Regions from separate parts of the Rhodoferax koreensis genome, predicted to be linked through region 2. Evidence: predicted binding sites of a transcription regulator. Region 2 holds the regulator's gene; each other region holds the start of a gene.
What was found. The regulator LexA, encoded in region 2, represses DNA repair genes until DNA is damaged. The targets are predictions, from matches to a motif close to ACTGTATNNNNATACAGT.
Positions count from the first base shown of each region.

Region 1: a site for LexA is predicted at 2,487-2,504, ahead of recA (recombinase RecA). Genes of this name have one in related genera too.
Region 3: a site for LexA is predicted at 2,513-2,530, ahead of RD110_RS02780 (putative DNA modification/repair radical SAM protein). Genes of this name have one in related genera too.

Region 1 covers NZ_CP019236.1:5,720,154-5,724,380, reverse strand. Annotated here, with positions in the region: gene RD110_RS26420 (sensor histidine kinase) at 1-1,171, opposite strand, end outside; gene RD110_RS26415 (response regulator) at 1,182-1,847, opposite strand; gene RD110_RS26410 (MarR family winged helix-turn-helix transcriptional regulator) at 1,938-2,423, opposite strand; gene recA (recombinase RecA) at 2,564-3,661, shown strand; gene recX (recombination regulator RecX) at 3,687-4,142, shown strand; gene argC (N-acetyl-gamma-glutamyl-phosphate reductase) at 4,151-4,227, opposite strand, start outside.
Region 2 covers NZ_CP019236.1:3,454,848-3,459,074, forward strand. Annotated here, with positions in the region: gene RD110_RS16040 (asparaginase) at 1-892, opposite strand, end outside; gene lexA (transcriptional repressor LexA) at 994-1,674, shown strand; gene RD110_RS16050 (hypothetical protein) at 1,805-2,245, shown strand; gene RD110_RS16055 (D-2-hydroxyacid dehydrogenase family protein) at 2,350-3,357, shown strand; gene RD110_RS16060 (hypothetical protein) at 3,400-4,227, opposite strand, start outside.
Region 3 covers NZ_CP019236.1:570,426-574,652, forward strand. Annotated here, with positions in the region: gene RD110_RS02770 (GMC family oxidoreductase) at 1-1,565, opposite strand, end outside; gene RD110_RS02775 (gluconate 2-dehydrogenase subunit 3 family protein) at 1,578-2,366, opposite strand; gene RD110_RS02780 (putative DNA modification/repair radical SAM protein) at 2,545-3,825, shown strand; gene RD110_RS02785 (UdgX family uracil-DNA binding protein) at 3,818-4,227, shown strand, end outside.

The DNA.
Region 1 (4,227 bases), 2.3 Mb from region 2:
TCACCACACCGGGCCGCTCCGTGCTCGACGGCGTGTAGTTGATGGCGTTGTCCACCAGGTTGCGGATCATCTCCTTCAACAGCGTCGGATTGCCTTCGAGCAGCACACCTGGCGCGCCGGGGCTGGCGCCGTCGTAGCCCAGGTCCACGCTTTTCTCGAGCGCGCGCGGCACCGAGTCGCGGACCACTTCCATGGTCAGGCGCGCCAGATCGCAGCTCTGCAGGCTCAGGCTCACACCGCTGTTCTCGGCGCGCGCCAGCGCCAGCAGCTGGTTCACCGTGTGCGTGGCGCGGATGCTGGAGCGGCCAATCTGCTGCAGCGAGAGTTTGAGATCGTGCGCGTTGGCGCCCTCGCGCTGCGCCAGGTCGGCCTGCATGCGCAAGCCGGCCAGCGGTGTCTTGAGCTGGTGGGCGGCGTCTGCCAGGAAGCGCTTTTGCGTGGCGATGGAATCCTTGAGCCGGTTCAGCAGGTCATTCACGGAGGACACCAGCGGCGCCACTTCGAGCGGCACGGCTTTTTCGTCGAGCGGGCTCAGGTCGTCGGGCGTGCGCGCGCGAATCCGCTCCTCAAGCTGGGAGAGCGGCTTGATGCCGCGTGCCAGCGCCAGCCACACCAGCAGCACGGCGAGCGGCAGGATCACGAACTGCGGCAGCATCACGCCCTTGATGATTTCCGCGGCCAGCACCGAGCGTTTCTCGCGCGTCTCGGCCACCTGCACCAACGCGGTCTGCGTGCCTGCGAGGTCGAGCCGCACCCAGATGTAGGCCACACGCACGTCCAGCCCGCGGAACTCGTCGTCGCGCAGCTGCACCACGCCGTCGATCGGCTTCTCGTCCTCGGCCGGCTTGGGAAAGTCGCGCTCGCCGCTCAGGAACTCGCCTTTGCCGCCCAGCACCTGGTAGTAGACCTGGTCGGAATCGTCGGCGCGCAGGATTTCGCGTGCGGGCTGCGGCAGGTTGAACTGGGCGCGCTGGTTATGCGGCACCACCACCAGCTGGGCCAGTGCCTGCACGTTGTATTCGAGCGCGCGGTCGAAAGGTTTGCCGGCAATGCTCTGCGCAACGAGCCAGGTCAGCGCCAGGCTGACCGGCCACAGCAGCAAGAGCGGCGTGAGCATCCAGTCGAGAATCTCTCCAAAAAGCGACCGTTGCTCGCGCTGGAAAATTTTCATGCAGGCGGCGTTATATCTTCTCTAAGCAGTAGCCCAGGCCGCGCACCGTGGCGATGCGGATCGGGCCCTTCTCGATCTTCTTGCGCAGCCGGTGGATATAGACCTCGATGGCGTTGTTGCTGACCTCTTCGCCCCATTCGCACAGGCGTTCGACGAGCTGGTCCTTGCTGACCAGGCGGCCGGCGCGCTGCAGCAGCACTTCGAGCAGGCCGAGTTCGCGCGCCGAGAGCTCGACCATCTTGCCGTCGATGGTGGCCACGCGGCCGGCCTGGTCGTAGCTCAGCGGGCCGTGTTTGATGCTGCTGCTGCCACCCGTGCCGCGCCGGGTAAGCGCACGCACGCGGGCTTCGAGTTCCTGCAACGAAAACGGCTTGGCCATGTAGTCGTCGGCGCCGTAGTCCAGGCCTTTCACGCGTTCTTCCACGCTGTCGGCGGCGGTGAGGATCAGCACCGGCAGGGTGGAGCTTCGCCCGCGCAGCTTCTTCAGCACCTCCAGGCCGTGCATCTTGGGCAGGCCGAGGTCGAGGATCAGCAGATCGAACTCGCTGTTGGTCATGAGCGCGGCGTCGGCCTCGGTGCCGCTGGACACGTGGTCCACCGCCGCGCCCGAAGCCCGCAGCGCCCGCAGCAGGCCGTCGGCCAGGACCTGGTCATCTTCGGCAATGAGGATTCGCATGCTTGTCTCCTTGATTTTTTATCCGGCACAGTGTGCGCCTGAAATTCTAGGTCGCCTACCTTCGATCGGCTTGACAAGTCTCAACCGGGCTCAACTGGCATAGGCTTCCAGACCCAAGGCCACGACGGTGGCCACTTCCGGGCCCACCGCACCGCGGAACTCGTCCTCGGCCTGCGCCACGGCGTCCCTGAAAGCCTGCAGCCAGGCCAGGCCGGTGGTCGTGAACCGCACCACGCGCGCGCGCGCGTCCAGCGGATCCGGTTCACGCGTGACCAGTCCCCAGGCCATGCACTGGTCCACCAGGTCGCCCATCGCCTGTTTGCTCATGCCGGCGCTGGCGGCGAGCTCGGTGAGCCGTGCGCCTTGCGGTGGAAGATGGCGGGTGATGTGCACATGGGCGGCGCTGACCTGGGCGCGCGCGGCCAGGTTGCTCAAGGCCAGCGGCACCTCGATGTTGCGCGCCATCAGCGCCAGCACCCGGGCGTCGAAGCGGCGCAGCGCATCGCCCATGAGGCGGCCCAGATGGGTATCGCGCCAGGGGTTTTCCGGAACGTTTTCACGCAAAGCGGAGGACATGGCAAATAATAAGGCAAACTGACCAAATAAAGCCATTGTGAAATACAACAGCTGGCTTAAACTACTGTTCAAGCATCCAGGCTGTGCTCAATCACAGTTCATGAGATGTGCCAACTCATTGATTTTCAAAAGGAATTCTCATGGACGCACCCGTCAAGAACCTGACCGCCGGCAACCCCGAAAAAGCCAAGGCCCTGCAAGCCGCGCTCGCGCAAATCGAAAAGCAGTTCGGCAAGGGCACGATCATGCGGCTTGGCGAGGGTGAGGTCATCGAGGACATCCAGGTGGTGTCCACGGGTTCGCTCGGCCTGGACATCGCGCTCGGCGTCGGCGGCCTGCCGCGCGGCCGGGTGATCGAGATCTACGGCCCGGAATCCAGCGGCAAGACCACACTCACGCTGCAGGTCATCGCCGAGATGCAGAAGCTCGGCGGCACCTGTGCCTTCGTCGATGCCGAACACGCCCTCGACACGCAGTACGCGCAGAACCTCGGTGTCAACCTGCAGGATCTGCTGATCAGCCAGCCCGACACCGGCGAGCAAGCGCTGGAAATCGTCGATTCGCTGACGCGATCTGGCGCGGTCGACCTGATCGTGGTCGACTCGGTGGCCGCGCTCACGCCCAAGGCCGAACTGGAAGGCGAAATGGGCGACAGCCTGCCCGGTCTGCAAGCGCGTCTGATGAGCCAGGCGCTGCGCAAACTCACCGCGCACATCAAGAAGGCCAATTGCATGGTCATCTTCATCAACCAGATCCGCATGAAGATCGGCGTGATGTTCGGCTCCCCCGAAACCACCACCGGCGGCAATGCGCTGAAGTTCTACGCCTCGGTGCGCCTGGACATCCGCCGCACCGGCACCATCAAGAAGGGCGACGATTCCATCGGCAACGAAACCAAGGTCAAGGTGGTGAAGAACAAGGTGGCGCCGCCGTTCAAGATGGCCGAATTCGACATCCTGTTCGGTGAAGGCATCAGCCGCCACGGTGAGATCATCGACATGGGCGTCGAGGCCAAGATCATCGACAAGTCGGGTGCCTGGTACGCCTACAACGGCGAAAAGATCGGCCAGGGCCGCGACAACGCACGTGAATTCCTGCGGGAGAACCACGATCTTTCGCATGAGATCGAGAACAAGGTGCGCGAATCGCTGGGCATCCCGCTGCTGCCCGCGCTCGAGGGCAGTGCGCCCGAGGCCAAGGCCAAGGGCAAGAAGGACAAGGACGCGGAACTGGCGTAGGCCTCACGCACACCAGGATTCGCCGATGGCCTTCGATCCGCGCCAGCCTTCGCTCAAGGGCCGCGCCCTGCGCTACCTTGCCGGCCGCGAGCATTCGCGCGCCGAGCTGGAACGCAAGCTTGTGAAATTCGAGGAAGAGCCGGGTGAGTTGCAGCGTGTGCTCGACGAACTGCAGGCCAAGGATTTCATCAGCGAAGCGCGCGTGGTCGAGTCGGTCCTGCACCAGCGCGCACCGCGCATGGGTGCGGCACGGGTGCGTCAGGAACTGCAGCACAAAGGCGTTGCGCCGGAGGTTATTTCCGAAGCGGTGGACAGCCTGCGGGACACCGAGTTCGCACGTGCCAGCGAGGTCTGGCGGCGGCGCTTTGGCGCATTGCCGCAAGACCCGAAAGAGCATGCCAGGCAGGCACGTTTTCTGATGGCGCGGGGTTTTTCCGGTGCGGTGGTCGGCAAGCTGCTGCGTGCACCGCAGGATGATTGAGCGGCGCCTTACAGGCCCAGCATCAGCTTGAGGTTTTGCACCGCCGCGCCGCTCGCGCCCTTGCCCAGGTTGTCCAGCCGCGCGA
Region 2 (4,227 bases):
GGATGCGGCCGCCGGTGCAGCGGGTGGCGCGCAACACCTGCACGCCTTGCGCCTGCGCCGCAAGCAGGCCGGCCTCCAGCGCATGGTGCACCGTACCGTTGCCGGTGGTGGCGACCACCAGGCCAGCAACGCCCTGCGCCACCAACGCCTCGACCAGGCCTGCGCCCGCGCCCGCATGGCTCATGACGATTTCGACGCGCGGCCAGTCCGCCGCAGCCACGGCTGAGGCGCCAACGACCTTGCCCGCAATGCCCGCGGGAACAAGCGATCGGCCCGACGGCCAGGCGCGCAACAGTCGCAGCGCGCCCTCTTCCACATAACCCACCGGCCCGGCATCACCCGAGCCGAACGCATCGAGCCGGTAAGTGTGCACCTTCTGCACGTCGAAGGCGCCATGCACCACGCCCGCGCACACGGCCACCACACCACGCGCACCGGCACTGCCGGCGACGGCCACGGCATCGAGCACGTTCTGCGGGCCATCGGGCGACAGCGAACTGGCCGGCCGCATCGCGCAGGTCAGTACCACGGGCTTGGCCGGATCGAGCACGGCCTGCAGGAAAAGCGCGGTTTCCTCCAGCGTGTCGGTGCCGTGCGTGATCACCACGCCGGCCACGTCGTCCTGCGCGAGCCAGTGCGCCACGCGGCCGGCCAGCGCCTGCCAGACGGCGAAATCCATGTCCTTGCTGTCGACCTGCGCCACCTGCTCGGTGACGATGCCATAGCCGCTTCGGGCCAGTGCAGGAATGGCTTCGAGCAATTGGTCCACACCGACCTGGGCCGCGGTGTAGCCGATGTTGTCGCCGGCCGTGGCGGACGTGCCGGCGATGGTGCCGCCGGTGCCCAGCACCACGATGCGAGCCGTGGAAGTTTCAACAGATTTTTCCGACATCGCTTGCAATCTTTCAAAAACTGAACAAAAATACAGGTACTGGATATTCAAACAGCCTGACGATCCAGAACCTCATGCCCTGCACTGCTCCGGAGCCACACATGGATTTGACCCAGTTTCCCGCCAAACTCACCGCCCGCCAGCAACAAATCCTGGAACTGATCCAGACCGCAGTGTCGCGTACCGGCGCCCCGCCCACCCGCGCCGAGATCGCTGCCGAACTCGGGTTCAAGTCGGCGAATGCGGCGGAAGAGCACTTGCAGGCCCTGGCGCGAAAAGGGGCCATCGAACTCGTCAGCGGTACGTCACGCGGCATCCGGCTCAAGAGCGACACGCTGCGCTCCATCAACGAGTCGCGCAGCCGCTACAGCATGCCCCTGCCCGGCATGGCGCAGATGGCCCTGCCGTTGGTCGGACGCGTGGCCGCCGGTTCGCCGATTCTGGCGCAGGAACACGTCGACCAGACGTATTACGTGGAAAGCAGCCTGTTCCAGCACAAGCCCGACTACCTGCTCAAGGTGCGCGGCATGTCGATGCGCGACATCGGCATCATCGACGGCGACCTGCTGGCCGTGCAGTCGGCCAAGGAAGCCAAGAACGGCCAGATCGTCGTCGCCCGCCTCGGCGACGAGGTCACCGTGAAGCGCTTCAGGCGCACCAGGGATGCAATCGAGCTGCATCCCGAGAACCCCGACTTCCAGACCATCGTGGTGTCCCCCGGCGAACCCTTCGAAATCGAAGGCCTGGCCGTCGGGCTGATCCGCAACACCATGCTCATGTAGCGCTCTCGCGCATCCCCATGCCACAACGGGTGGCGGGCGTTGGGCCGTGCAAGCGGCCGGCAACCCCGTTGCGGCGTGTTCTTTTGCAATCCTGCCTGTGTCTTATCTCTGGTACCAAAGGAGTTTTCACATGGGAATCGCATTGTTTTCTGCCGCCAACCTGATCGAGTCGCTGCAAGGTGTGATCGGCTGGCTTGCGCCGCGCGACCAGCGGGCCGCTTCGGCGCATAACGCACCGCCAGCAGTCTGGCATCGGCCCGCGCGCTCGCGTGGCCGCAGCGGCCATGCGGTACCACACGCCGGCCACATGACACCTGGTGGTGGCTTCGTCTCACTTGGTTCCGATCACGCGGCGGCGCCGCTGCTGCCTTGCCCCACCGCGCCGCGGCAGGCTGCACGCAGCCTGCGGGCGCAACGGCCGCTGCGCGTGGTCCGTGTCATGGATGCGTCCACCTCGTCGACGCTCGTCGGCCGCATGGTGATTTCAGGCCGCATGGCCGACGTCTGCGCCGAACTCGATCGCCTGGCCGCACTCGAGGCGGGCACCTCATCGGCGCTGGCCATGGGCTGACGGTCAGCGACCCCGCTGTAAAAGCGTGTTAACGCTACGCGCCTGAAGGCCTGGCTTGCGGCCTGCGGGCGGAAAATCAAATGGCCTCAAGGCACAATGGCGCCATGAACATTGTGATTCTCGACGACTATCAGGATGCGGTGCGCAAGCTGAACTGTGCCGCCAAGCTCGAACCCTATGCCGCCAAGGTCTACACCAACACCGTCAAGGGCCTGGGCCAGTTGTCGGTGAGGCTGAAAGACGCCGACATCATCGTGCTGATCCGCGAACGAACCCACCTGAACCGCCAACTCATCGAAAAGCTGCCCAAGCTGAAGATGATCTCGCAGACAGGCCGGCTCGGCCCGCATGTCGACGTGGGCGCCTGCACCGAGAAAGGCATCGCGGTGGCCGAAGGCGGCGGCTCGCCGATCGCACCGGCCGAACTCACCTGGGCGCTGATCATGGCCGCCACGCGCCGGCTGCCGCAATACATCGGCATGCTCAAACATGGCGCGTGGCAGCAGTCGGGCATGAAGGCCGGCTCGATGCCGCCCAACTTCGGCATTGGCACCGTGCTCAGGGGGCGCACCATCGGCATCTGGGGTTACGGCAAGATCGGCCAGATCATCGCCGGTTATGCGAAGGCCTTCGGCATGAACGTCATGGTCTGGGGCCGGGAAGCCTCGCGGCAGAAGGCCTTGGCCGACGGGCTGGGCGTGGCCATGAGCCGCGAAGCATTCTTCGCCGAGGCCGATATCGTTTCATTGCACCTGCGGCTGAACGAGGAAACGCGTGGCATCGTCACGCTGGACGACCTGTCACGCATGAAGCCGACCTCGCTGTTGGTCAACACCTCCCGCGCCGAACTCATCGAGCCCGACGCCTTGCTCGCCGGACTGAACCGTGGCCATCCCGGCATGGCTGCCGTCGACGTGTTCGAGAGCGAGCCGATCCTGCAGGGCCACGCATTGCTGCGGCTCGAGAACTGCATCTGCACACCGCACATCGGTTATGTGGAGCAGGACAGCTACGAGATGTATTTCAGCGCCGCGTTCGACAACGTGCTGAACTTCATCAAGGGCACGCCGGTGAATATCGTGAATCCGGGCTCGCTGCAGGTAAGGCGTTGAACAGCTCGTGAACATCCGGAGGCGGAAAACTTCCGCCTCGGCTCACTTCGATTTGGGCGAGATCTTGGCTTCGATGCTCGGATCGAACAGGTCGAACTCGATCAGATTGCTGTCCAGGCCAGTCGACGGCGGGAAGCCGGGAGGGACATCTGCCGGCGCGGGCGACCCGGCTGGCGGGCTCGGTGGAAAAGATTCGGGCAAGTCCAACATCGGCAGCGGCGGTGCACTCACATCGTGCGAATGTCCCATCACCTGCAGCTCCGAATTCGAGAAATCCAGATTCAGGTCCAAGTCCAGGTCGAGATCCAGCGGCTGTTTGTAGGAAGGAATATCCACCCCCGACGCGGGCTGCACCGGCGGCATGCTGGTGTCCGCCATCAGCAGCATCGGCTGCGTCGGCGAATCACCGACCGAGGGCTCGGGGGACACTGGCTCGTCGAGAAGCAGGGCCGACAGCGAGTTCTCGAAGGAAGGCGGTGGCGGCCTGGAGACCGGTGGATGAGCGACCATGCTGGCGGCGAGCGCGGCATTGGTTGCATCTGCCGCATTCAACGGCACTGCGGGAGCCGTCGCCGCCAGCGGCGCCTCGCGCGTCACCCTGCCAAGGGGAATGTCGACGGAGGACGTGCCGCTGCGCCGCACCATGGTCTTGGCGATCGCGTACAGCAGCAGGAATTCGCGGTAGGCCGCAAGGTCGTAGGCCGGGCCGGACGACGCACCTGGCGCGCGGTACAGGTTGGACTCGATGACGTCCAGCACCTGCGGCGTACCCCAGTTGTTTTCGATGGCCAGCAGGGCCGAGGGATAGTCCTCCAGGCCGCGCCCTTCGTCGTTGAACGAGGCGAACGGCGGCACATTGCCATTGAAGAT
Region 3 (4,227 bases), 2.9 Mb from region 2:
GTGCCGCCGGTGATGTGGGTGCTCTGGTAAGCACGGGTGTCGAACAGCGCCGGTGTGGTGGTGGCCGGGGTGATGATGTCGGCGCCGAAGTTCTTCGCGATCTCGTTCTGCTTTTCCGAGATGAATTTGGACACCTTGAGTTCGTTGTCGCGCCAGTTGAAGTTCATGCGGATCAGCGGCTGGCCGTACGAATCCGCGTAGGTCGGGTCCAGGTCCAGATAGTTCTGCCGGTGCGGGTAGCAACTGCCCTGCATGCCGATCGCCATCGAATGCGCATACCAGTCGGCATTGGCCTTCTTCCAGGCGCTGCCCCAGCGCGGTGTGCCCGGCGGCACGCGGCGCGCACCGATCGGCCGGCCGTGGAACATGCTGGCGTTGATGCCCGCGCCGCCGAGGAAGCCCAGGCCGCTGTGGTCGAAGTTGTCGTTGTTGAACTCGTCCATGTAGACCTGGGTACTGCCCGTCGCGAGGAAGGGGTTGAACCACTTGTCCTTCATGAAGATGTTCACGCCGCCGCCGAGCTGGTAACAAAAGTTCTTGCCGACCACGCCGGTGTTGCTCACCGGGTCATAAGGCTTGCCGATCTTGCTGGTGAGCAGCAGCTTGGTGTTGGTCATGGTGAAGGCGCCGAGCACCACCACGTCGGCCGGCTGCTCGTATTCCTGGCCGGTCTGCAGGTCGACGTAGTGCACGCCCGTCACCTTCTTGCCTTTGGCGTCGTAGGTCAGGCCGAGCACATGGCACTGCAGCCGCACCTCGAATGCCTGGCGTTTTTTGAGCATCGGGTACAGCAGTACCTCGGGCGAAGCCTTGGCCTGGGCCTCGCAGATGAAGCGTTCGCAATGGCCGCAGTATTGGCAGGCGCCGAGCTTCTGACCATCCGGGTTGGTGTAGGCGCTCGACGAGTTGGCCGCCGGCGTGGGGAAGGGCTTGTAGCCCATCTTCTCCGCCACGGCCTTGAAGGTCAGGCCGGCCTCGGTGTATTCCAGCGGCTTCTGGGCGTATTCGCCGTCGCGCGGCGCCTCGAACGGATTGCCGCCGGCCACGATCGTGCCGTTGATGTTTCCGGCCTTGCCGGCGATACCGAACAGCTTCTCGAACAGCTCGTGGTACGGCCGCATCTCCTTGTAGCTCGTGCCCCAGTCCTGCAGCGGCATGTCTTTCGGGATCGCCTGCTTGCCGTAGCGCGTCTCGTTGCGCGTCTTGAGCTCCATGTCGTATTCCGACCAGCGCCAGGTGTGGCCGTTCCAGTGGTTGGCCGCACCGCCCAGGCCTTCGCCCGGCAGGAAGGCTTCCATCCAGCGCACCGGCAATGCGGTCTCTTTGGTGTCATGGCGCAGGGTGTAGGTCTGTACCGACCAGTCCTGGATCAGGCCCTGGTGCGTGTCCCAGCGCAGCTCGTCGCGCTGCGTGGGCAGCTTGGCTTCGGCGCCCTTGGTGTGGTCGCTGCCGCGCTCCAGCACCAGCACCTCGATGTTCTTGTCGGTCAACTGGCGCGAGACCAGGCCGGCCGTGAGTCCGCCGCCGACGATGACGACGCGTTTGCTCGGGAGTTTCTTGATCATGATGGTGCTCCCTCAGCTGAAGTCGGCGATGGATTTCGGGTCCTTGGCGCCGGGGAAAGGCTTGCCGCGGAACTGCACCATGTCGATGGTGTGCGTCGCCGGCAGGCCGGGGTAGCCGATCAGCTTCCAGAACACCTTGGCCGTGTTGCCACCGTAGATCGGGTCGGCGAAGCAGGCCTGGTTGAACAGCGGATACACGAGTTCGTTGAACCAGGCCGCCATCGGCAGCCGCGGGTCGGTGACCTTGCCCGCGGCCAGGTCGTTGAGGAAGGCGTCTGCCTCGGCGGGTGTGATCTGGTCGAAGGGCTTGCCGCCGAAGCGCGTGGCGCAGGCTGTATTGGCGGCGGCCACGCCGGCCTTGAAATACTGCTCGGGGGTCAACGGCAGTTGATAGCCGTGCTGCGGCTTGCCTTCGGCCCAGGGGCCTTGCTTGTAGCGGCGCGCGCCCTTGCCGAAATCGCCCGCGAGCTGGCGGTCGATGTAGATGGCCAGTCCGCAGTCCACGCCATTGGGTGTCATGTCGTCGGCCGGACACATCACGTTGACCATGGTCTCGACGAAGGCGGCCTCGTCCTGGCTCAGCGAGAGGTAGCCGACAACGGTGTTCACCACCGGCCCGGGCGCAGCTGGCGTTTGCGTGGCTTGCGCCGCGGCGCCGAGCGAGGCCACTGCGGCCGAGCCGCCGACCAGGCCGGGCGCAAACGGCATGCTGCCGGTGACGGCGGCGATCTGCCTCAGGAAGCCGCGCCGCGCGGGCACGGGTTCATCCTCGTCTCTTCGATTGTCGTTCTGGCTGCTCATGGGCTCGCTCCTGTCGTGGGGTGCCCAGACCGTGAGGCGGTCTGCGGGCAGCACGAATCTACGCAGGCGAAGGGATGGCGTCAGGGTGCGATGGTCATGAACGTCGCATGACGAAAGTCACCCCGCTACCGCAGGTTATTCCGATGGCTGTATATTTAAACAGCTTCCAAGGAACACCGTGGAGATCAACCGCAAACTCGCCATCCTTGCCGACGCCGCCAAATACGATGCCTCGTGCGCGTCAAGCGGTACGTCCAAACGCGACTCGGTCGGCGGGCGCGGCATCGGCTCGACCGAGGGCTCGGGCATCTGCCACAGCTATGCGCCCGACGGCCGCTGCATCTCGCTCTTGAAGATCCTGCTCACCAACTATTGCGCCTACGACTGCCTCTACTGCGTGAACCGCGTCAGCAGCAACGTCGCCCGTGCCAGGTTCACGGTCGAGGAAGTGGTGCAGCTCACGCTCGACTTCTATCGGCGCAATTGCATCGAAGGCCTGTTCCTCAGCTCGGGCATCATCCAGAGCGCCGACTACACCATGGAGCAGGTCGTCGAGGTGGCGCGGGTGCTGCGCGAAGTGCATGATTTCCGCGGCTACATCCATCTGAAGACCATTCCCGAAGCCAGCCCGGAATTGCTGGCGCGCGCCGGCCGGTATGCCGACCGGCTCAGCATCAACGTCGAGTTGCCCACGGTCGAGGGCCTGCATGCGCTCGCACCCGAGAAGGACGGGCAGGCCATCCGGCGCTCGATGGCGCGGCTGCGCATCCACATCGACGATGCGAAGGAGGCGGCCAAACCCCTGGCACCGCGCGCGCAGACGGCTGTGCGCCCGCGCCGGGCGGCGGCGCCGGTGTTCGCGCCGGCGGGGCAAAGCACGCAGATGATCGTCGGCGCCGACGCCACCAGCGACCGCAGCATCCTCACGGCCAGCGCCAGCCTGTATGGCGCGTACCGCCTGCGCCGCGTGTACTACTCGGCGTTCAGCCCGATCCCCGACGCCTCGCGCGCCCTGCCGCTGGCCGCGCCGCCGCTGGTGCGCGAACACCGGCTCTACCAGGCCGATTGGCTGATGCGGTTCTACGGTTTCGCGCATGATGAAATCGTCAGTGCCGACAACGGCATGCTCGCGCTCGACATTGACCCCAAGCTGGCCTGGGCGCTCGCGCACCGCGAACACTTCCCGGTCGACCTGAACCGTGCCGCGAAAGAGATGCTGCTGCGCGTGCCCGGCCTCGGCGTGAAGTCGGTGGAAAAGCTGCTGCAGGCGCGGCGCATCCGTACGCTGCGCATCGACGACGTGTCGCGCCTCCACGTGCCGTTGAAAACCATCCTGCCCTTCATCAGCGTGCCGGGCGTGGGCGCGCGCAACGGACTCGACGATGCCGCGCTGGCCGCGCGCCTCAAACCCGCGCCGCGCCAGGCTTCGCTGTTCGATGCGGAGCCGGTGCATGCCTGAGATCAGCGCGGTGACACGCACGGTGTCGCTGGCCGCCGAGGACGATCTCCCCGGGTTCCGCCGCGCTGCACGCAGGCTGGTGGCCGAGGGCGTGGTGCCGGAAGACGTGAGCTGGTTCGTGCGTTCGACGGCCGAAGCCGATCTGTTCGACACCGGTCGTGGCGTGGACGGTGCGGTGGACCCGGCGCCCGCACTGATGCTGCCCGCCTTCTTCGCCGCCGGGTGCCAGCACGCCGGCCTGCATGCCGATCCCGGGCGCTTCGGCCTGCTGTACCGACTGCTCTGGCGCCTGGTCCATGAGCCCGGCCTGCGCCACGACCCGCTCGACGCCGACCGCGTGGCCATGGAGCAGATGGCACGCGCCGTGCGGCGCGACCAGCACAAGATGACCGCCTTCGTGCG